DNA from 3 places in the Comamonas flocculans genome. Region 3 is predicted to be linked to each of the others. Evidence: riboswitches for the same ligand, from Rfam matches in the RefSeq annotation. Region 3 holds a riboswitch; each other region holds the start of a gene.

Region 1 (7,439 bases), 1.2 Mb from region 3:
AAGATCGCCATCGTCGCCGGCGTGCTGGCGGCCTGCGCCGCCTGGTCGGCGTGCAACGCCTGGCCACTCACCGCCCTGCGCGCGGGCGAGGAGCAGGCGCGCAGCCTGGGCATCGCCGTGGAGCGCCTGCGCCTCATCACGCTGCTGCGCGTGAGCCTGCTGGCGGCCACCGCGCTGGCCTTCGTCGGCACCATCGGTTTCGTCGGCCTGGTGGGGCCGCACATCGCCCGGCTGCTGCTGGGCGAAGACCACCGCAGCTACCTGCCGGGCAGCGCGCTGGCCGGGGCGGTAATGCTCTCGGGCGCATCGATTCTGAGCAAGACGCTGGTGCCCGGCGTGGTGCTGCCCATAGGCATCATCACCGCGCTGGTGGGCGTGCCCATGTTCATGGCGCTGGTGCTCTCGCGCAGGAGGGGCGCATGAACGCGGGCCTGATGCTGCAGCAAATCAGCACCGGCTACGCGCGCCGCCCGGTGCTGCATGACTTGAGCCTGGAGCGCATCGCGCCGGGCACGCTGGTCGCGCTGGCGGGGCCGAACGCCGTGGGCAAATCCACCTTGCTCAAGGCCATCGCCGGTTTGCACCCGGTGCAGGGGCGGGTGCTGCTCGACGGCATCGATCTGGCCCGCCTGCCCCCGCGAGAGCGCCTGCGCCGCGTGGGCTATCTGCCCCAGGCGCTGCCCCAGGCCAGTTCACTCGTGGCCTATGAGGCCATGCTGAGCAGCCTGCACGCCAGCCGCCCCGGCCTGGGCCGCAGCCAGGCCGAAGCCGCCATCGAACACACCTTCGCCACCCTGGGGCTGAAGGCGCTGGCGCTGCGCCCCTTGAACCAGCTCTCCGGCGGGCAGCGCCAGATGATCGGCCTGGCCCAGGTGCTGGTGCGCGCGCCGCGCCTGTTGCTGCTGGACGAACCCACCAGCGCGCTGGACCTGCGCTGGCAACTGCTGGTGCTGCAGGCCGTGCACGCGCTGGTGGCTCAGGGGCAGACGCTGGCCCTGATGGCCGTGCACGACCTGAACCTGGCGCTGCGCTTTTGCCAGCAGGTGGTGGTGCTGGGCCCGGGCCGGCCACACGCCCGAATGCTGGCCGCCGGCCGCCCCGCCGGGGTGCTGACCCCCGAGCTGCTGCGCGCGGCCTACGGCGTGCAGGCGCGCGTCGAGCGCTGCTCGCGCGGCCATCCGCTGGTGCTGGCCGACAGCGCCCTCGCCATTCCCGACGAAGACCCACGATGAACCACACCCACGGCCATGTCGCCACCACCGAAGCCAGCCGCTGGCTGCAGCGCCTGTGCTACCACTTCAACCGCAAGATCAGCGTGCAGTACAGCGCCTTCCAGGGCCATGCCCGGTTCCCCTGGGGGCAGTGCGAGCTGCGTGCCGACGATGAGGCGCTGCACTTCGCCTGCAGCGCACCCGACCCCGAGGCGCTGGCGCGCGTGTGCGCGGTGATCGACGAGCACCTGAGGCTGTTCTCGCGCAAGAACCCGCTGGCCGTGCAGTGGCAGGAACTGCCGCCCACCTCCGACACCCTCGACATCCCCGATGCGCACTGATTCCCGCCTTTGCAGCTTTCAAGAAAAGGACCTCACCATGAGCACGAAAACCCCCGCCCGCACATGGCGGCTGAACACCCTGATGGCGCTGCTTCTGGCCGCCGGCACCAGCTCCGCGCTGCAGGCCCAGACGGCGGTGCCTGCGCCGCGCCAGGACGCTGCCCAGACCCCGGCGCTGCCCGCGCTCACCGTGCGCAGCAAGTACGAGCGCGAAGACCTGCCGCTGCGCGCACCCGGCCACAAGGCCGCCTCCGGCGCGCGCCTGGGCATCCTGGGGGCCACATCCATCATGGAGGCACCCGTGCACGTCAACGCCTACACGCGCGAGCTGGCCGAGGACTGGTCGGCGCTGACGCTGCAGGACGTGCTGGAGAACGACCCCGCCGTGGTCTTCACCACCAACAAGTACCACCTGCTGCAGAACTTCAACCTGCGCGGCCTGGACATGGGCGCGATGGACATCGCCACCAACGGCCTGTACGGCATTGCCCCGGCCAATGCGGTGCCGGTGGAGATGTTCGAGCGCATCGAGGTGCTGCGCGGCCCCAACGTGCTGCTTTCGGGCATGCCGCCGGCTTCCAGCGTGGCGGGCACGGTCAACATGGTGACCAAGCGCGCACTGGCCGAACCGGTGGCCGACCTGACGCTGACCTACGGCACGCACGCGTACTTTCAGGCCCATGCCGACGTGGGCCGGCGCTTTGGCGAGGAGCAGCGCTGGGGGCTGCGCTTCAACGGCGTGTATGGCGCGGGCGAGATGGGCGCCCGGGACGAGACGCAAAAGCGCCGCGTCGGCGCGCTGGCGCTGGACTACCTGGGCGAGCGCGCGCGCTTCTCGCTGGACGTGTACGACAGCGAGAACCAGATCGACAACGGCAGCCCCGGCATGTTCAACTTCCTGGGCAACGCGGCGATTCCCGGCGTGGGCCGCCTGCTCGCTGCGCCCCAGGGCGACACCAACATGTTCCGCGGCACGCACGGCAAGTACGGCAACCGCGGCGCGCTGGCCCGCGCGGAGTTCGATTTCACGCCCGACTGGCAGGGCTATCTGGCCGTGGGCGGCTCCGAGGCCGATGGCCAGGGCCTGCTGTTCGGCACCCGCGCCTTCGTCACCGGCGCCGACGGCGGCACGCGCGGCGCGATCTACCACGTGCACGCCGCATCCGAAAGGCGCACGGCAGAGGCCGGAGTCATCGGCAAATTTGACACCGGCGCCGTGCGCCACCGCCTGCAGCTTTCGGCCAACGTGCTCAAGCACGAAGAGGGCTCGTACAACACCGCCTGCAACTACTGCTACGACACCAACCTGTACGACCCGGTGACGCCGGTCTTCCCCGCCGCGCCGGCCTGGGGCGGCTACACGACGAAGAACGCGTTCCGCTCCTTCGCCGTGGCCGACACCATGGGCTTTGCACATGACACTGTGCAGCTGACCGTGGGCGCACGCCACCAGGGCGTGAAGACCCCGCTGGTTGGCGGCAAGGCTTCCGATTACGGCAAAAGCCGCTTCTCCCCCATGCTCGCGGCCGTGGTGCAGCCCTGGGGCGATGGCGTCTCGCTGTTCGGCAACTACACCGAGGGGCTGGAGCCCGGCCAGGTCGTCGGCCCCACCTACGCCAATGCGGGCGAAGCCCTGGCTCCCCGGGTCACCAAACAGATGGAGCTGGGCGTGAAGCTGCAGGCCGGCGAGCTCACGCACACCATCAGCGCCTTCCGGATCAAGCGTCCCTCCTTCATCAGCGTGGATGCGGGCGCGGCCCTGCCCCTGCTGGCCGACGCCGGCGTGCAGCGCCTGCAGGGCCTGGAATGGAGCGTGTACGGCATGCTGACCCAAAACGTCTCGCTGCTCGGCGGCATCACCCACATCCGCTCGCAGCAGCGCAACACCGGGCGTGACACCTTCGGCACCCCTGAATGGCGCGCGCGCATCGGCCTGGACTGGCAAACCCCCGTGCAGGGCCTCAAGCTCGGCGCGCGCGTGATCCACACCGGCGCGCAATGGGCCGATTCGGGCAACAAACTGCGCATGCCCGCCTGGAGCCGGCTGGACCTGAACGCCAGCTACGCGACCAGGCTGTCCGGCATGCCCCTGCGCCTGAACGCCAGCGTGCAAAACCTGGCCGACCGCAACTACTGGATAGGCACCTTTGGCGACGGCTTCGTGATGCCTGGCGCACCGCGCACCTTCCGACTGTCGGCAACGGTGTCGTTCTGATCGGCCCGGCAGGCGGTGCGCAACCGGCGGGGGCAGGAACTGCCCGCCGTCGCCTATACTCGCGCCCGCTCCGGGGTGCACGAGACAGGCGTGCTGAGATGGTGGGCCTACCCACTGGAACCGCGAACTTGATCTGGTTAGTACCAGCGTAAGAAGAGCTGCAGTGAACATGTACCGTGCGCCTTGGGCGCATGCGCGCATGCCCACCGATTGCGGAGCATTCCATCCATTTTTGAGGAATGCACCGCCCATGAACGCTCCCGATTCTTTCCCGCAATTGCTCGCCCGCGCACGCGAGCCCTTTCCCTCCTCCAGCAAGGCCTACATCCCCGGCAGCCGTGCCGACCTGCGCGTGCCGGTGCGCGACATTCGCCTGACCAATGGCGAGACCGTCAGCGTCTATGACACCTCCGGGCCGTACACCGACCCGGCCGTGACCATCGACGTGAGACGTGGCCTGCCCAGCGTGCGCGGTGCCTGGATCGCCGAGCGCGGCGACACCGAAAGCTACGCGGGCCGCGCGCCCGAGGCGATCGATGATGGGCGCAAGGACGAGACCGCCGGGCAGCTTGCCGCGCTGCGCGAGCAGGCCGCGGGCTTGCAGCGCCAGCCCCGGCGCGCAAGGAGCGGCGCCAATGTCACGCAGATGCACTACGCAAGGCGCGGCATCGTCACGCCCGAGATGGAATACGTCGCGCTGCGCGAGAACGGCAAGCGCGAATGGATGCGCGCCTACCTCTCGGACGCCGCGCGCGAGCGGCGCCTGGCCGGCCACCCGCTGGGCGCGAGCCTGCCGCCAGTGATCACGCCCGAATTCGTGCGCGATGAAGTCGCGCGCGGCAGAGCCATCATCCCGGCCAACATCAACCACCCCGAGGTCGAGCCTATGGCCATCGGGCGCAACTTCCTCGTGAAGATCAACGCCAACATCGGCAACTCGGCCGTCACCTCCAGCATCGAGCAAGAGGTGGAAAAACTCGTCTGGGCCACGCGCTGGGGCGCGGACAACGTGATGGATCTTTCGACCGGCAAGAACATCCACACCACGCGCGACTGGATCGTGCGCAACAGCCCCGTGCCGATCGGCACCGTGCCGATCTATCAGGCGCTGGAGAAAGTGGGCGGCATCGCCGAGGACCTCACCTGGGAGGTGTTTCGCGACACGCTGGTAGAGCAGGCCGAGCAGGGCGTGGACTACTTCACCATCCACGCGGGCGTGCGCCTGGCGTTCATTCACCTGACGGCGCGCAGGCGCACCGGCATCGTCTCGCGCGGCGGCTCCATCATGGCCAAGTGGTGCATGGCGCACCACCAGGAGAGCTTCCTCTACACGCACTTTGAAGACATCTGCGACATCATGAAGCGCTACGACGTGGCCTTCAGCCTGGGCGACGGCCTGCGCCCGGGCTGCACCGCCGATGCCAACGACGAGGCGCAGTTCGCCGAGCTGCGCACGCTGGGCGACCTGACGCACATCGCCTGGAAGCACGACGTGCAGACCATGATCGAGGGCCCGGGCCACGTGCCCATGCACCTGATCGAGGCCAACATGAGCGAGCAGCTCAAGACCTGCCACGAGGCGCCGTTCTACACGCTCGGGCCGCTCACCATCGATTGCTCGCCGGGTTACGACCACATCGCCAGCGCCATCGGCGCGGCGATGATCGGCTGGATGGGCACGGCCATGCTGTGCTACGTCACACCCAAGGAGCACCTGGGGCTGCCCGATCGCGACGACGTCAGGCAGGGCATCATTGCCTACAAGATCGCGGCGCACGCGGCCGACGTGGCCAAGGGCCACCCCGGCGCGCGCTCGCGCGACGATGCGCTCTCCCAGGCGCGCTTCGAATTTCGCTGGCTCGACCAGTTCAACCTCTCGCTCGACCCCGAGACGGCGCTGGCCTTTCACGACGAGACGCTGCCCAAGGATTCAGCCAAGGTGGCGCACTTTTGCAGCATGTGCGGCCCCAAGTTCTGCTCGATGAAGATCACGCAGGAGGTGCGCGAATACGCCGCCGCCAAGGGCCTGGCCGATGGCGAGGCGATCGCCGACGGGCTGGCCGCCAAGGCCGACGAGTTCAAGCGCGGCGGCGGCTCGCTCTACGTGCCCGCGCCTGAAGCGGGGAGTTGAGCCGCCCTCACGGCCTTGCCCGGGAGCGAGGCACAATGCCCGCCCTTGGGGAACGGCCCCGCCATGATCCATCCGACATGAACGATACACCGCACTGGCGCTTGAATCCGGCCGAACTGACCGATCTGGCCGCAAGCGACGCCCGCCGCGCGCTGGCCGAGGACGTGGGCGGCGGCGACCTGACCGCCGCGCTCATCGCCCCCGACCAAACCGCCACCGCGCGCGTGCTGCTGCGCGAAGACGCGCTGCTCTGCGGCCTGCCGTGGTTCGAGGCCGTGGTGCGCCAGATGGAGCCGCAAGCGCGCATCACCCGCCTGGCAGGCGAAGGCGCGCGCTGCCGCGCAGGCAGCTTCGTGATCGAAGTGACTGGCAATGCGCGCGCACTGCTCACGGCCGAGCGCACGGCGCTGAACTTCCTGCAACTCTTGAGCGGCGTGGCCACGCGCACCGGGCAATACGTGGCGGCCGTCAAAGGCACGGCGGCGCGCATCGTCGATACGCGCAAGACCCTGCCCGGCCTGCGCCTGGCGCAGAAATACGCGGTGGGCGTGGGCGGCGGGGTGAACCACCGCATCGGGCTGTTCGACGCCATCCTGATCAAGGAGAACCACATCGCCGCGGCCGGTGGCGTGGCGCAGGCGCTGGCGACCGCGCGCGCGCAGGGCGAGCAAGCCAAGTTCATCGAGATCGAGGTCGAGACGCTGGCGCAACTGGACGAAGCCCTGGCTCACGGTGCGCAAATGGTGCTGCTGGACAACATGGACCTGCCCACGCTGCACGAGGCGGTGCGGCGCAACCGGGCGCTTGGCACGCGCGCGGCGGTGCTGGAAATCTCCGGCGGCGTGACGCTCGGCGGCCTGCGCGCGCTGGCCGAGACCGGGGTCGATCGCATCTCGATCGGCGCGCTGACCAAGGACGTGAAGGCGACCGATTTTTCCTGGCGCCTGATGAAGGATTGACGGCATGAGCGAACACCTGATCGACGTGGAATACGAGCAGCCCGTGGCGCTCGACGTGCAACGGGCGACGGAGGCGCTTTCCGCCTGCGACACGCGCCGCGCCTGGGCGCGCGTGCCACCCGAGCTCACGCCCGAGGAGCGCGATGCAACGAAGGAGCGCATCCGCCGCCTGCTGCGCGAGAAGAACGCGGTGATGGTCTCGCACTACTACGTGCACCCCGACCTGCAGGAACTGGCCGAGGAAACCGGCGGCATCGTCAGCGATTCGCTGGAGATGGCGCGCTTCGGGCGCGACCACGCCGCGCAGACGCTCGTCGTCTCGGGCGTGCGCTTCATGGGCGAGACGGCCAAGATCCTCTCGCCGGACAAGCGCGTCTTGATGCCCGACCTGGACGCCACCTGCTCGCTCGACCTGGGCTGCCCGATAGACGCATTTTCCGAATTCTGCGACGCGCACCCCGAGCGCACCGTGGTGGTCTACGCCAACACCAGCGCGGCGGTGAAGGCGCGCTCGGACTGGCTGGTCACGTCAAGCTGCGCGCTCGACATCGTGCGCGCGCTCTCGGCGGCCGGGCAGAAAAT
Region 2 (7,439 bases), 1.6 Mb from region 3:
CTGGTCAGCGGCCAGATCACCGGCGATGAGCGCTGGCGCGCCATGCACGGCCTTGCGCCGGGGCGCGGCCCCTGGGCCTGGCCGGCCTGCAGCAGCGGCATCACCGAGGCCGACCTGCAAGCCATAGAGCAGGCGGCGCAGGCCCATGGCGAACACCCGACGCAGCCCTTCGACCAGACCTGGCGCGTGGTGCTGGGCAGCGGCGCGGTGCGCTGGATACGCAATCTGGGCAAGATCGTGCGGCCCGACGGCCAGGGCCCCGGCCTGCGCATGCTGGGCGTGAGCCTGGACGTGACGCAGCAGCTCGAGCAGCAGGAGCAGCTGCGCCACCTGGCGCACTACGACGTGCTCACGCAGCTGCCCAACCGGCTCAAGCTGGCCCAGCACCTGCAGGAGGAAATGGCGCTGGCGCGGCGCAGCGGCTCCCTGCTGGGCGTGGTCTACCTGGACCTGGACCGCTTCAAGCCGGTCAACGACACGCTGGGCCACGACGTCGGCGACCAGCTGCTGGTGGGCGTGGCGCGGCGCCTGGGCGCTGCGCTGCGCAGCGGCGACCGCACCGCGCGTCTGGGGGGCGATGAATTCATCATCCTGTTGCCCGGCCTGAACAGCCGCGGCGACTGCGAACGCAAGCTGCGCCAGCTGATGCAGCGGCTGTGTCGCCCCTACATGCTCGGCGTGCACCAGGTGCGCGTCACCGCCAGCATGGGCTACACGCTGTACCCGCTGGACACGCCCGACGCCGACGCCGACACCCTGCTGCGCCACGCCGACCAGGCCATGTACCAGGCCAAGCAGGCCGGGCGCAACCGTTTTTGCAGCTTCGACGCGCTGCACGCGCGCGACCAGCAGGAGCAGCAGGCGCGGCTGCAGCACTTGGAGCAGGCGCTGCAGCGGCGCGAGTTCGCGCTCTATCTGCAACCCAAGGTGCACGTGGGCACGCGCCAGATCGTCGGCGCCGAATGCCTGATCCGCTGGAACCATCCGCAGGACGGCGTGCTCTCGCCGGCCGCCTTCCTGCCCGCACTGGCCGGCAGCGCGCTGGAGATCGCCTTCGATCGCTGGGTCTTCGACGAGGCCCTGCGCTGCATCGGCCGCCTGCAGGCCGCCGGCTGGCCGCTGGCGCTGAGCGTGAACATCTCCGCCCAGTACCTGCAGCACGAAGGCTTTGCACAGTGGGTGCTGCAGTGCCTGGAGCGCTATCCGCAGGTGGATGCTTCGCTGATCGAGCTGGAGATCATCGAAAGCGCCGCGCTCTACAACATCGAGCACGTCTCGGCCGAGCTCACGCGCCTGCGCGCCAAGGGCATGCGCGTGGCGCTGGACGACTTCGGCACCGGCTATTCGTCGCTGACCTACCTGCGCCGCCTGCCCATGGACGCGCTCAAGATCGACCAGAGCTTCATCCGCGACATGCTCAGCGACCCCGACGACATGACCATCGTGCAGAGCATCATCGGCCTGGCGCAGGCCTTCCATTGCGAGGTGATAGGCGAAGGGGTGGAAACCGCCGAGCAGGCGTGCGAGCTGCAGCGCCTGGGCTGCGCGCTGCAGCAGGGCTACCACTGGGCGCGCCCGATGCCGCTGGACGCCTTTCTGGAATGGGCGCGCCAGTACGCGCCGGCCCAGGGGCAGGGCGCGCGCTGAGCGCGCCGCCTCGGCGATGTCCGACGACGTGCAGGCGCTGGCCGCACTGCTGCGGCGCCATCCGCGCCTCGTGGTGCTGACCGGAGCCGGCTGCAGCACCGAAAGCGGCATCCCCGACTACCGCGATCTGCAGGGCCAATGGAAGCGTCCCGCGCCCATGAGTTTCCAGGCCTTCACGCGCGAGGCGGCGGCGCGTCAGCGCTACTGGGCGCGCTCCCTGGTCGGCTGGCCGCGCATCGCCGCCAGCCGCCCCGGCCCCGCGCACGTGGCGCTGGCGCAGCTGGAGGCGGCGGGGCGGGTGGCTCTGCTGGTCACGCAGAACGTGGACGGCCTGCACCAGGCGGCTGGCAGCCGACGGGTCATTGACCTGCATGGCCGGCTGGACGCGGTGCGCTGTCTGACCTGCGGCCACACGCTGGCCCGTGCGGATTTCCAGGCTCGGCTGCAGTCCGCCAATCGCGGCTGGTTGCCGGCGCACCTGCCACCCGACGTGCGTAGCGCCCCCGACGGCGACGCCTGTCTGGAGGGACTGGACTTTTCCAGCTTCGTGGTGCCCGCCTGCCCGGCCTGCGGCAGCGGCGTGCTCAAGCCCGACGTGGTGTTCTTTGGTGAAAGCGTGCCGCGCGAGCGGGTGCAGGCAGCGATGGCCGCGCTGCGCGAGGCCGACGCGCTGCTCGTCGCCGGTTCCTCCCTCATGGTGTTTTCCGGCTATCGCTTCGCCCGGGCCGCCGCCGAATGGGGCAAGCCCCTTGCCGCGGTCAATCTGGGGCGCACGCGTGCCGATGAATTGCTGGCACTGAAGCTGCGCCAGCCGGTGGGGCAGGCGCTCGGGCAATTGGCCGCGCTGCTGGAAGCGGGTGTCTGACCGCGCACTGCGCCGAAGCACACTGCACTAAGATCGCCCCTTTGACGCGGGGTGCACGGAGCTGGTCCGTGCTGAGAGCACACCCGTTGAACCTGATCCAGATCATCCTGGCGTAGGAACGTCCTCATGAGCCCCTCCCCGTCTTTCGATTCCCTGCAGCCGCGGCAGTTTGCCGATGCCTTGCACGCCCTGCGCGAGCGCGCGCCGCTGGTGCAGTGCCTGACCAACATCGTCGTCGCCAACTTCACCGCCAACGCGCTGCTGGCGGCTGGCTGCGCCCCTGCCATGGTGGACAACGCGCGCGAGGCCGAGGGCTTTGCCGCGATCAGCGCCGGCGTGCTGGTCAACCTGGGCACGCCGTACGAGGAGACCGCACAAGCCATGCGCGCGGCGGTGCGCGGGGCAGAGGGCGCAGGCGTGCCCTGGGTGCTCGACCCCGTGGCCGCGGGCGCCGTGCCCTGGCGCACCTCCATCGCGCTGGAGCTGTTGGGCGCGCACCACCCGGCCGTTGTGCGTGGCAACGGCTCGGAAATCCTGGCGCTCGCCGGCGGCCAGGGCGGCAAGGGCGTGGAATCCACCGCCGCAGCCGACCAGGCGGTCGATGCCGCCGTGATGCTCGCGCGCACGCACGCCTGCGTGGTGGCGGTGAGCGGCGCCGTCGACCAGATCACCGATGGCCAGCGGCTGGTGCGCATCGCCAATGGCCACCCGCTCCTCACGCGCGTGACCGGCGCGGGCTGTGCGCTGGGTGCGTTGATGGCGGCGTTTGCGGGCGTCACGGGCGATGCGCTGCTGGCGGCTGCGGCAGCCACCGCGCTGCTGACCGTGGCGGCGGACGGGGCGGCGCAGTCCAGCCACGGCCCGGGCAGTTTTGCCGTGGCGCTGCTCGACGAGCTGCATGCGCTCACGCCCGAGGCGCTGGCCGCGCGCCTGAAGCTCGCATGACCGCACCGGCGCGCGCGCCGCTCGACCTGCGGCTGTACCTCATCACCGACACTGGCCTGTGCGGCGCCCACGGCGTCGCGCGTACCGTGGCCGAGGCCGTCGCGGCGGGCGCGACGCTGGTGCAGCTGCGCGAGCCGCACGGCAGCGATGCCGAATTCGTCGCGCTCGGGCGCGCGCTGGCGCAGGTGCTGGCAGGCAGCGGCGTGCCGCTGATCGTGAATGACCGCGTGCACCTGGTGGCCGAGATCGGTGCCGATGGCGCGCACGTGGGCCAGGGGGACATGGGTGCGGTGCAGGCGCGCCGCCTGATCGGCCCTGCGCGCTGGCTCGGCCTGTCGGTGCAGACACCGGCCCACTTGCAGGCCGCGTTGGCGCTGCCCGCAGGCACGCTGGACTACCTGGGCGTGGGCCCGGTCTGGGCGCAGCAGACCAAGCCCGATGCGGCGCCCGCCGGCGGCCCCGAAGTTCTGGCCGACATCGCCCGCGCCAGCCCCTGGCCCTGCGTGGCGATTGGCGGTATCGACATCGGCCGCGTGGCGCAGGTGCGCCGCTGCGGCGCGGCGGGCGTGGCGGTGGTATCGGCCATCTGCGGCCAGCCGGATGTGGCGGCGGCGACGCGGCGGCTGCGCGCGGCCTGGGGCTGAACGCCACCTGCCGGTCAACCGCCGGGTTTGGGCTCAGGATTCTTCCCAGAACGCCTCGATCAGCTCGCCCTGGGCGTCCAGCAACCACCACTCGATCACCACGTCCTGCCGAGCAGTGCCAAAAAACCCGAAGCCTCCACGCCGGGCCCCCAGGCGCGGGCAGCGCCACAGCGTATCGCCCGGCTGCATCATCGCCAGCACGTCGCGGCGCAGCGCGGGTGGCACCTGCGGATCGTGCACATCAACCTGATGGTCTTCGCCGTCTCCGATTTCGGAAGGCGTTGCGGGGCGGGGGCGGGTCATGGCGCACTTTCGGTTTGGGTGCGCTGCCGGTTCAGCGCCAGCAGTCGGCGCAGGATGTCCTCGTCAGGCATGTCGTTGCGCCAGTCCGTCCAGCCGTAGACGGCGGCCACGGCAGCATCGAGTTGCGCGTGCGCCTGCGCGAGCCAGGCGGGGCGCAGGTTGTAGAGCTTCGTCAGCGTGCGCGCCTTGAGCGCCTTGGCGTCGGCTTCAGAGAGGCCGGGGCGCGGCGCCATGCGGTCGGGGTAGGGCGAGGTGCTCATGCCCAGCGGCACCACCTCGGGCAGGCCCTGAGTCCATTCGGGCGGGTTGAGCCAGTTTCTGCGCAGCGCGTCGAGCCGGTGCGCGGCGCAGGCGATGGCGCAGGCGTGTTCGCGCAGCGTCGCCGGGGCGGTTGCGGGTGATTTTGAATTGATAGCTGGTTGCGCTTGACTGGCAAGGGCTGGAGGCTGATTTGGCTTGAAATTCTCGAAAGGAACTTCAGGCAGGTCGGCGGGGATCAGCGCGCCGCCTTCGATGGGCTCGGTGCGCTGGTGGGCGGTGTCTGCGGGCGCGAGGCCGACGGGGAAGGGGAAGGTTTCAAAGCAGGTGGTGGGGGTGTAGCGCGGGCGGTCTTCCAACGAGGTGCCCATGCGCAGCGACCAGAGCTCGTGCATGCGGCTGTGCAGGATGCCGAAGGTGGTGTCGTCGGCGCGGGCGATGGCGACGCAAAGGTTCTCTGGAATTTGGCACGCGGGCAGCCACGCGAACAGGCGGTGCTTGGCGACCATGGGCGTGACGATCAAGCGCTCGATGTTCGCGGCCAGCTTGCGCAGCCCGGGGCGAGAGTCGCCGAACAACCACCAGTTCGTCCGGTGCCAGTCTCGCCTGACGTTCACGCGGGTGGGCTTGACGTGCGTCAGCACGTGTTGAAACGGCGTTTCAAACAACGCCGCCTGGTCTTGCGGCATGTCCACGCCAAAGTCGATCACCCAACGGTCTTGCGGGCGCCTTGTGATATCGAGGCCGTTGGCCCACGGGCGAACGACGATGGCGTTGGATTGCCCATGCGGATTGGGCAAGGCCAGCCACGCGCGCGCGACATCGCCCGGTACATCGAATGGTCCGTTTTTTTGCGTGCCGATGAATGAGGCGTCGGCGTTCTCGCGCAAGCGCGTGGCGTGCGTGAGGTCGCTTTCGGGGTGGCTCAGGTTCGTCAAGTCTGAAGCGATCGCTGGGACCTGATCGCCGTTCAAGGTCGCGGCTTGGCTGAAGTGGCCGAATGCCACCAGCGACACGCGCACCGCTGCGCCTTCGTTCACCCATGGCTCGTCGCTCCACGCTTCGAAGATGCGGCTATCCCGCACGATGGCGTCGAGCACCTTGCGGTTGGCGCCGCCCCGGATGGAATTGGTGGCCACGAAACCAGCCGCGTTCAGTGCTTGCCCGGCCATGGCCGCGCGCGCTTTTTCAAACCAGTAGCACACGAGGTCGGCGCCGCCCGGAACGCGGCCTTCGTAGGTCTTGCGCAGCGCGAAGGTGTAGGCCTCGCCCAGCTCCCGGATCATCTTTCGGTCCCCCAGAAACGGCGGATTGCCCACCACCACGTCAGCGCGCGGCCAGGCGGCTTCGATGGGGGTGGGCTGGCCCCCATCCCGGCCTTCCCCCAGAGGGGGAAGGGGCCAAGTCAGCAGCGCGTCGCGGCATTCGATTTGCTCAAGCGGCTCCAGCACCGGGTTGGTCTTGGCGCCGTAGCCGTGGGCGATGCGCCACTGGATTTCGCCGATCCAGACGCTCACGCGGGCGAGCTCGGCCGCGTAGTCGTTCAGCTCGATGCCCAACAGGTTGTGCACGCCGGTCACCAGGTCTTGCTCGCGATCGAGCCCCAGGCGCGCGGCCTCGGTGATGGCGTGCAGTTCCACGTCCTTGAGGGCCTTGAGGCCCATGAAGAGGAAGTTGCCGCTGCCGCAGGCCGGGTCGAGGATGCGATACGCCCGCAGGCGCTCCAGCCATTGCACGAAGCGCTGGTGCGTCTTCTTGTACGCAGCGTCGCCGTTCTTCCTGATTTTGGCCGCAAGCTGGCTCAGGTCTTGCGCCACCAGCGCCCATTCTTGTAGTAGTGGGCGGGTGATGACGGGTTCGGTGATGCGCGCGATCGTCGCCGGGTCGGTGTAATGCGCGCCGAGCTGGCTGCGCTTGGCGGGGTCGAGCCCGCGTTCGAACAGCGTGCCGAAGATGCTGACGTCGATCGCGCTCCAGTTCAGGCTGGCGGCCTTGCGCAGCTCGGTGATGTCAACGATTTCGAGCTTGGGCACGTCGATGCGCGCGAACAGCCCGCCGTTGAACCAGGGGATGTCGTCGGCGCCGTACAGGCCGCCGGTCTGCATGGTGGTGAACAGGCTGGCCAGCCCCTGCGTGAGCCGCTCGCTGGTGAGCTGGCGGTTGCCCACCAGGCGCTCGAACATGCGCGCGGGCAGCAGCCCCACGTCTTCGGCAAAGAAGCAGAACAGGCATTGCGTGAGGAAGTGCGCGACGGCATCGGCGCCGTGGCCGCGCGCGCGCAACTGCTCGGCCAGGGTGGCAAAGCTGCGCGCGGCTTCCTCGGTGATGTCGCGGCTGGTCAGCCGCGGGCGAAAGCTCTCGGGGTCGCTCCAGACGCGGCGCAGCAGCTCGCGCACGGCGGGGTCGGCCAGCTCTTCGATGCGGATGGTGTGCGTCTCGCTCGGGTGGCCGGTGAACTGGGTGTGGATGCGGATGACGAGCCGGTCGCAGACGACGAGCAGCGGCGGGTTGCTGAGCGCCAGGCTGTATTGCAAGAGCTGGCGCAGCGCGGCGTCCAGGTTCTTGCCCGGGGCCTTGTTCTCCCACGCGAAGTGGTCGCGGTAATACACGTCGGCATAGCCGCGCGCCTCGCCGATCACGCGCGAGCGGCGCTCGAACAGGTATTCGTCCGCTACCTCGGGGCTGCCGGGCTTGGGCACGCCCAGCAGCTCGCACAGGCCGAGGAAGTGGCTTTGCGCGCCCTGCTCCTCGTTCAGGTGGGCGCTGGCGCCGCCCGG
Region 3 (7,439 bases):
CGCGGCGGGCAGATCGGGCAGCAGCGCCTGGGTGCGCGCCAGCTTGTCCCGCAGGCGGGCGGCCTCGGCGCCGTCCTGCCAGTGCCAGACGATGAGCGTGCCGTTTTGCTGCAAGAACACCGGCCGGCCCAAATCGCCGAGCAGCTCGGGCCAGCGGCGCATGCCGTACCGCCCCATGCGCACGACGGCGGGCTCGCTCACCGCGGCCTCGGCCAGCGGGGCCAGCATGGCGGCAGCCACGCGCGCGGCCGATGCTTCGCCTTCGGGGCCGCCGGCGTCGTGCACTTGCACGCTCCAGCCCTCGCGCGCCAGAGCGACGGCCAGCAGGCGGCCCATCAGGCCGGCGCCCAGAATGGCGATGCGGCCGTGGCCAGGGGAGAGGGCGGGCAAGTACATCGTGTCCATGGATGGTCAAATCCGGGGACAAGACGGCGCGCTGCGAAGCCCCCCCGGGCAGGCAGGGCCTGGATCGGGTGATGGAGCGCCCTGCGCTTCAGGGAATTCATCGGCCCCGGCGCCTGGGCCGACCGGGACACCCTCGTTTCGTCGAAAAGCGGGCTTTGGAGCAAGGGCTCTGCCGCGCCGCGTCCCGGGGCCGCCTGCGGGCTTGCCCGATAATTTGCCGCCATGACGCAAGCCGCACCCACCCCCGCCGCGCCGCGCTACGTGCGCGTGCTCTCCATCGCCGGCTCGGACAGCGGCGGCGGCGCCGGCATCCAGGCCGACCTCAAGACCTTCAGCGCGCTGGGCTGCTACGGCATGACGGCGATCACCGCGATCACCGCGCAGAACACCCAGGGCGTGCGCGCCATCCATGCGGTGCCGGCGCAGATGGTGCGCGAGCAGATCGACGCGGTGGTGCAGGACATCGGCGTGGACGCGGTCAAGATCGGCATGCTGGCCACGCCCGAGGTGGTGCGCGTGGTGGCCGACGCCATCCGCCGCCACGGCCTGCGCCGCGTGGTGCTGGACCCGGTGATGGTGGCCACCAGCGGCGACCGCCTGATAGCGCGCGAGACGGTGGATGCGCTGGTGGCCGAGCTGTTCGCGCTGGCCGAGGTGATCACGCCCAACCTGGACGAGGCCGCGCTGCTGCTGGGCCACGGCATCGACGGCGTGCCGGCGCTCTCCAGTGCGGCGCAGGCGCTGCGCGCGCTGGGCGCGCCGGCGGTGCTGCTCAAGGGCGGGCATCTGCCCGGCGACTGGGTGGTGGACGTGCTGGCGACGGCCGATGGCCGCCAAGAGCGGCTGGAGTCGGCGCGCATCGCCACGCACAACGGCCACGGCACGGGCTGCACGCTGTCGTCGGCGATTGCCGCCTTCCTCGCCCAGGGCCAGCCGCTGGCGCAGGCGGTGCGCCACGCGCGCGGCTACATCCTGGGCGCGATCACCGCGGGGGCCCGGGTGCGCACCGGCCAGGGGCACGGGCCGCTGAACCACGCTTATGCGCCGCGGCTTCAGCATATCGTGCAGACTAGCTGATTGATAGCTGCTGGCGCAGGCCAGCAAAGGGTTTGCGATAGTTTTCATTTGTAAAACCTTGGCTGGAAAGCGCTGGCAGCTCTCATTTTGTTGGGCGCCGGGTCAGCAGCGCGAGCACGAAGCACAGCGCCAGCGTGGGCAGCGCCGAGCTGCCCAGCGCCGGCAGGAAGCGCGGCGCCGCGTGGTAGAAGGCGATGCCCACGAGCCAGATCAGCGTTGCGCCCCAGTGCACGGCGCGCGCCCGCGACAGCAGTGCGGCCGCCGGCACGCCAAAGGCCAGGCGGCCCAGGATCACCCCGAACAGCGGCACGAAGACCGAGCTGAGCAGCAGCAAGAAGGGCTCCAGGCTGTGCATCGGCAGCACCAGCGCAAAGCCGGTGCAGGCCAGCGCCATCACCACGCCCCAGCGGCGGATGCTCCAGCGCGGCTGCAGGCTGTGCAGCGACACCGAGCCGGAATAGGCGTCGCCGTAGGCGTTGTCGATCTCGTCGATCAGGATCAGCGACAGCGCGATCAGGCCGCCCTGGGCCAGCAGCAGCGCGGTCACCAGGTTTTCGCTGGGCAGCACCAGCGCCACCAGCACGCCCAGGCCATAGCACCAGATGTTGGCGATCGCGTAGCCCAGCCAGGTGCCGTGCAGCGTGCTGCGCCCGCTCCTGCCGTGGCGCGCGTAGTCGGCCACCAGCGGCAGCCAGGACACCGGCATGGCGATCACCAGGTCGATGGCTGACAGCGCGCCCATGCTCCCGTCGCCGCTGCGCTCCCACAGCGCGCTCAAGCCCTGCGCCTGCGCCATGCCGGAAAACTGCCAGCTCAGCCACAACAGCGACAGCACCACCAGCGGCAGCGCGATGCGCGCGATCAGCTTGCGCACCAGCGCCACCATCGAGCCGCTGATGAGCGCCAGCACCACCGCGCCCCAGGCGAGCGTGGCCAGCAGCGGCCCCTGGCTGCTGGTGAGCATGCCCGCCTGCCGGCCGATGGCGACGGTGGCGTCGCGCATCACCACCAGCTCGAACGCACCCCAGCCCAGCAGCTGCACGATGTTGAGCACGATGGGCAGGCTGGCAAAGCGCCGGCCATAGACCACGTGCATCAGCCCGGCGCTGGCCAGGCCGCTGTCGCAGCCGAGCTTGCCGACCCAGCCCAGCAGCCCCGCGCCGATGAGGGAGCCGACGACGATGGCCGCCAGCGCCTCGCGCGTGCTCAGCGCCGGTATCAGGTAGGCGCCCACCTGCATTACCAGCAGGCCCACGCCCAGGCTGAACCACAGCGAGGCGTGGTCGCGCCAGCCAAAGGCGCGTGCGCCGCTGGCCAGCGGTGTCAGGGCTTCATTGTTTGCCGCGCGGGCGGGTGATGGTGTGCTCACTGGCATGCTCCTTGTGCGTGCGCGCGGGCAGCCGCACAAGAAAGCAGTGGCGAAGAATTCGCAGCCGTGTCGTGAGCGTGCTTCCCTGCGCGAGGATGATCTCAATCAGGTTCAAAGGGACTGTCTCAGCCGATCGCTCGGCACCCCCAGCAGCGGCCGATTGTAGGCCAGTGGCGCAGCGCGCCGTCAGCGCTCCAGGTATTTGAGCTTTTCGCGCACGCCGTTCCATTCGTCGGCGTCCGGCATGGGTTCGTGGCGCCGCGCCAGGGTCTTCCAGCCCGGCGCGTTGGTCAGCTCGGCGTTGAGCGCGATGAAGTGCTGCTCATCGGCCGGCACATCCTCTTCCGCAAAGATGGCATTGGCCGGGCACTCGGGCACGCAGACGGCGCAGTCTATGCACTCGTCCGGGTTGATCACGAGCATGTTGGGCCCTTCGACGAAGCAGTCGACCGGGCAAACGTCCACACAGTCGGTGTATTTGCACTTGATGCAGTTGTCGGAGACGACGTGGGTCATGGCACTACCAGCAAGGGGGAACGAATCAACGCTCTGATTTTAGGTGGCGCTGGCAGGGGCCGGCCGCGGGCCGTCCCTATCAGCGCAATGGAAAAAGAGTGAAGCGGCTTCTCAATGCAGCTGCGCGGCGCGCTTCCAGGCCTGGGCCGCGGCGCTCGCGTCGCCGCGTCGCTCGGCCAGCTCGGCCAGCTGGCACCAGGCGCGCGCGCGCAGGCCGGCGGCGCTGGCGTTCTGGCCGGCGTCGCTGTAGAGCTGCTCGGCCTTGCCCCACAGCTGCATGTGCCGGCAGGCGCTGGCCGCCAGGTATTGCAGCGCGGCGTCGCGTGGTTGGGCGCGCTGGCGCGCCTCGATCAGGCCGAGCCAGTGGCCGTCCATGCCGTCCAGCCCGGCTTCCAGAGCCAGCGCCAGCTTGTGGCGCTGGTGTTCCTGCAGCGTGTCGTACTGCTCCCAGGCGGGCAGCAGCCACTGGCGGGCCTGGGCTGCGCTGCCACCGAGCTGCAGATGGCGCCGGGCGGCGTGGATGGCCACTTCGGGCATGGTGCGCTCCTGCGGCTCCAGCGCCTGCCAGGCGCCGTGCAGCTGGCTGTCGTCGCGGGCCTCGTCCAGCAGCGCCGTGGCCAGCGTACGCACCAGCGTGGCCGCGACCTCGGGCGAGAAGGCGCGGTGCTTGGCCAGCAGGCGGGCGGTTTCCAGCGCGTCGCGCGTGCGCCCGGCCAGGCGGGCGGCCTTCAGCCGCGTGCGCAGCGCCAGCGTGCGCCGCGCCGCGCCCTGGGGCAGGGCGGCCAGGCGCTCCAGCGCGCCTTCGGCGTCGCGCTCGTCCAGCAGCCAGCGCGCCGAGCGCAGCTGCACGCCCTCGCGCAGCTCCTGCCCGGCGCTGTCGGGGTGTTCACCCAGCGCCTCCAGCGCCAGCGCCAGGTGCTCGGAGCGGCCGCTGCGGTCCTGCAGCGCGTGCGAGCTTTCGGCCGCCACCACGTGCGCCAGCGTGCGCAGCTGGCCGCCGTGCGGGGGCGGGTTGTCCGCCGCGGCCAGCGCCTCCTGCTGGACCAGTGCCGCCTGCGCGGCCTTGCGCGCACGCACGAAGCGCCCGGCCAGCAGCTGCGCGATGGCGTCGAGCATCGCGCCGTGCATCGCGCGCTCTTTCTGCTGCTGGCGCCAGCGCCGCGCCTGGCGCGGCAGCTCGCGCAGCGCCGACAGGCCGTGCAGCGCGCCGTAGATCAGCAAGATGCCGGCAAACAGCAGCACCAGCACCAGGTTCAGTGACAGGTCGATGCGCCAGGGCGGCCAGAACACGGTGACCGTGCCCTGGTTGTTGCCCGCAAACACCGCGACCGCGACGGCCGCGCCAAACAGTGCCAGGAACCACAGTGCCGCGCGCATGTCCGCTCCCGCTCAGCGACCGGCCGCCGCGGTGGCGAGCGCGGAATAGGTGTCGGTGGGTTGGGGGATTTCGGTGTCGTGCAGGTTGGCCTGCAGTTGCTGCAGCGCGGCAAGAAAGCCCTGGGAGCGCCGCCCGCTCGCGTCGAAGTAGCGCACGAAGCCGCGCTGCGCCGCGGCCAGCTCGGTGCGTGCGTTGTCCAGGCGCCGCGCGAGGATGCTCAGGCGCGCATTGGCCAGTTGCAGCTTCAGGTTCTGGCGCAGGAACCAGGCCTGCTCGGGCGCCAGCAGCACCGCGTCGGGCCGGTCCACGCGGCTGATGCGCACCAGGCTCAGCGCCTGGTCGCGCACGCCGCTCCACAGGGTCTGCAGCGCCGCCTGCCAGGCCGGCCGGGCGCTGGCGGCATCGGCGCCCGCGCGGGTGACGGAGGCCCCCGCGGGGCGCATGTCGCTGGCCAGGGCCACGTCGTTGCTCAGCGCAAGCTCGTCGACCTGGCGCACCAGGTTGTCCAGGCGCCCGAGCAGCCCGGCGGTGTCGGTGACCCTGGCGCGCTCCAGGTTTTCGGTGTCCTGCTCCAGCGCGCGCAGCACCGGCGCCAGGCGCGGCTGGGCGGCGCGCTCCACGCGCTGGTGGGCGTTTTTCATCGCGCCGACCAGCGGCTGCAGGCTGCCGGTGAGCTCGGCCTGCTGCTGCGCCAGCGCGATGCTGGCCTGCACGTCGGCGATCAGGTTTTCGTCGCGCGTGCGCGACAGGCTTTGCGTGAGCTCCTCGAGCTGGCTGCGCTGCAGCGCCACCTCGGCCACGCGCGACTCCATCACACTCATGCGGGCGCTGGCGTCGCGCGCCTGGTCCTGCGCCTCGCGCGCCAGGGTGCGCGCCTCGGTGGCCTGTGCGCCGGCGTCGGCGCTCTGGCGCGCCAGCTGCTCCTGAATGTTGGACAGGCGCTGCCAGAGCATGCCCGACATGACCAGTGCCGCCAGCGCCACGAGAGCCAGCACGCTGGTGAGCAGCGCGCCGGCGCGGGACGGCGCGGCGGCGGCCGGAGGCTGCGGCGCCACGGGCACCGCATCACCGGCGGGAAGGGAAGGGTGCTCAGTGCTCATGCCAGGATTTTATCGATGCCGCCACGTCGGCCAGCGCCGGGCGGCAGTCGCGCACCTGGGCGAAGCCCGCCCGGCGCGCGGCCTCGGCGATGCGCGGATGGGTGGCCAGGGCGCGCGCGCCGCTCCAGTCCTGCCCTGGCGCCAGCGCCGGCAGGTGGGCCAGCGCCTCGCTGCTGCTGAACAGCCACAGCGAGCCGTCGCCCGCGGCGGCGCGGGCCAGGGCCTGCGCGCTCTCGTCCAGCGGCGGGGCACAGCGCTCGTAACTGGCGATCAGGTCCACCCGCGCACCCGCCGCGGCCAGCCGGCGCGCCAGCCAGTCGCGCCCCTGGCCCTGGGCGCACTGCGGGTCGCCGGTGCCGCGCACGACGAGCACGCGCGTGCCCGGACCGATCTGCGGCGCCACCTGCTGCCACAGCGCCTCGGAGTCGAACTGCGCGGCATGGTCGTGCGGCCCGTCGATCAGCGCCGCCGGCACGCCGCAGGACTGCAGCGCGCGCACCGTGCCCGGGCCGGGCGCCCAGCATCGCGTTTTGATAGCTGCTGGCGCTGGTCCAGCAAGCGTTTGAGCCGTATTTTGTTCAAAAAAATGGCGTACCGCATTGCCGCTGACGAACATCAGCGCCTGGTAGTCGCCAGAGCGCTGGCGCGCCTGCTGCAGTCCCTGGCGCAGCGCCGGCACGCTCAAGGCGCGGATCGCCAGCAGCGGCAGGGCGAGGGCGGCGATGCCCTGCTGCTGCAGGGCGGCCACCCAGCGTTCGGCGTCCGGCGCCGCGCGCGTGACGATGGTGCGCCGCAGCCAGCGCTCAGGCATCGCGTTCGGCCACGGCGCCGCGCGCCTGCAACTGGGCGGCGACGGCCAGGCCCAGCGCATCGGCTTGCGCCAAAGTGGTGGCGCTGGCACTGCCGCCTGCGCGCACCAGTGGCTGACCGCCCTGCACGGCGCCCCAGGCGGCCTGCAGTTGCAGCACCGCGCCCTGCCACTGCGCGTGCGCCGCCAGCGGCATGGAGCAGCTGCCGCCCATGGCACGGCTGACCGCGCGCTCGGCCGTCACCGCAAGCCAGGTGCGCTCGTCGGCCAGCGGCGCCAGCGCGGCCAGCACGTCGCTGCGCTCGCTGCGCACCTCGATGGCCAGTGCGCCCTGGCCGGCGGCGGGCAGCATCTCGGCCGGCTCGAAGGTGGCGCGGATGCGCCCGGCCAGGCCCAGGCGCTTGAGCCCCGCGGCCGCCAGCACGATGGCCGCGTACTGCCCCTCGTCGAGCTTGCGCAGTCGGGTGTTGACGTTGCCGCGCAGCGGCTCGATGCGCAGGTCCGGGCGCAGCGCGTGCAGCAGCACCTGGCGGCGCAGGCTGGAGGTGCCGACCACCGCGCCCGGCGGCAGCTCCTGCAGGCTGGCGTGCCGCGGTGAGACGAAGGCGTCGCGCGGGTCTTCGCGCGCCATCACGCAGGCCAGCGCAAAGCCGGGCGGCAGCTGCATGGGCACGTCCTTGAGCGAATGCACCGCCAGGTCGGCGCGGCCTTCTTCCAGCGCCACTTCCAGCTCCTTGATGAACAGGCCCTTGCCGCCGACTTTGGAGAGCGCGCGGTCCAGGATCT

The links. Region 3 has a riboswitch for thiamine pyrophosphate ahead of FOZ74_RS13780 (purine-cytosine permease family protein). Riboswitches for the same ligand answer to the same signal wherever they lie in the genome.
Region 1: it holds a riboswitch for thiamine pyrophosphate, as region 3 does, so the genes downstream of both, thiC (phosphomethylpyrimidine synthase ThiC) here and FOZ74_RS13780 (purine-cytosine permease family protein) in region 3, are expected to answer to the same signal.
Region 2: it holds a riboswitch for thiamine pyrophosphate, as region 3 does, so the genes downstream of both, thiM (hydroxyethylthiazole kinase) here and FOZ74_RS13780 (purine-cytosine permease family protein) in region 3, are expected to answer to the same signal.

The regions. Positions count from the first base shown of each region.
Region 1 covers NZ_CP042344.1:1,728,343-1,735,781, reverse strand. The annotation lists gene FOZ74_RS08420 (FecCD family ABC transporter permease) at 1-423, shown strand, start outside; gene FOZ74_RS08415 (ABC transporter ATP-binding protein) at 420-1,232, shown strand; gene FOZ74_RS08410 (DUF2218 domain-containing protein) at 1,229-1,552, shown strand; gene FOZ74_RS08405 (TonB-dependent receptor) at 1,590-3,767, shown strand; TPP riboswitch at 3,829-3,939, shown strand; gene thiC (phosphomethylpyrimidine synthase ThiC) at 4,018-5,898, shown strand; gene nadC (carboxylating nicotinate-nucleotide diphosphorylase) at 5,976-6,857, shown strand; gene nadA (quinolinate synthase NadA) at 6,862-7,439, shown strand, end outside.
Region 2 covers NZ_CP042344.1:1,329,339-1,336,777, reverse strand. The annotation lists gene FOZ74_RS06495 (sensor domain-containing protein) at 1-1,647, shown strand, start outside; gene FOZ74_RS06490 (NAD-dependent protein deacetylase) at 1,664-2,512, shown strand; TPP riboswitch at 2,550-2,648, shown strand; gene thiM (hydroxyethylthiazole kinase) at 2,639-3,457, shown strand; gene thiE (thiamine phosphate synthase) at 3,454-4,101, shown strand; gene FOZ74_RS06475 (hypothetical protein) at 4,135-4,404, opposite strand; gene FOZ74_RS16295 (class I SAM-dependent DNA methyltransferase) at 4,401-7,439, opposite strand, start outside.
Region 3 covers NZ_CP042344.1:2,882,749-2,890,187, forward strand. The annotation lists gene FOZ74_RS13770 (FAD-dependent oxidoreductase) at 1-396, opposite strand, end outside; gene thiD (bifunctional hydroxymethylpyrimidine kinase/phosphomethylpyrimidine kinase) at 628-1,482, shown strand; gene FOZ74_RS13780 (purine-cytosine permease family protein) at 1,565-2,851, opposite strand; TPP riboswitch at 2,917-3,009, opposite strand; gene fdxA (ferredoxin FdxA) at 3,038-3,367, opposite strand; gene FOZ74_RS13790 (heme biosynthesis protein HemY) at 3,479-4,744, opposite strand; gene FOZ74_RS13795 (uroporphyrinogen-III C-methyltransferase) at 4,757-5,845, opposite strand; gene FOZ74_RS13800 (uroporphyrinogen-III synthase) at 5,835-6,656, opposite strand; gene hemC (hydroxymethylbilane synthase) at 6,649-7,439, opposite strand, start outside.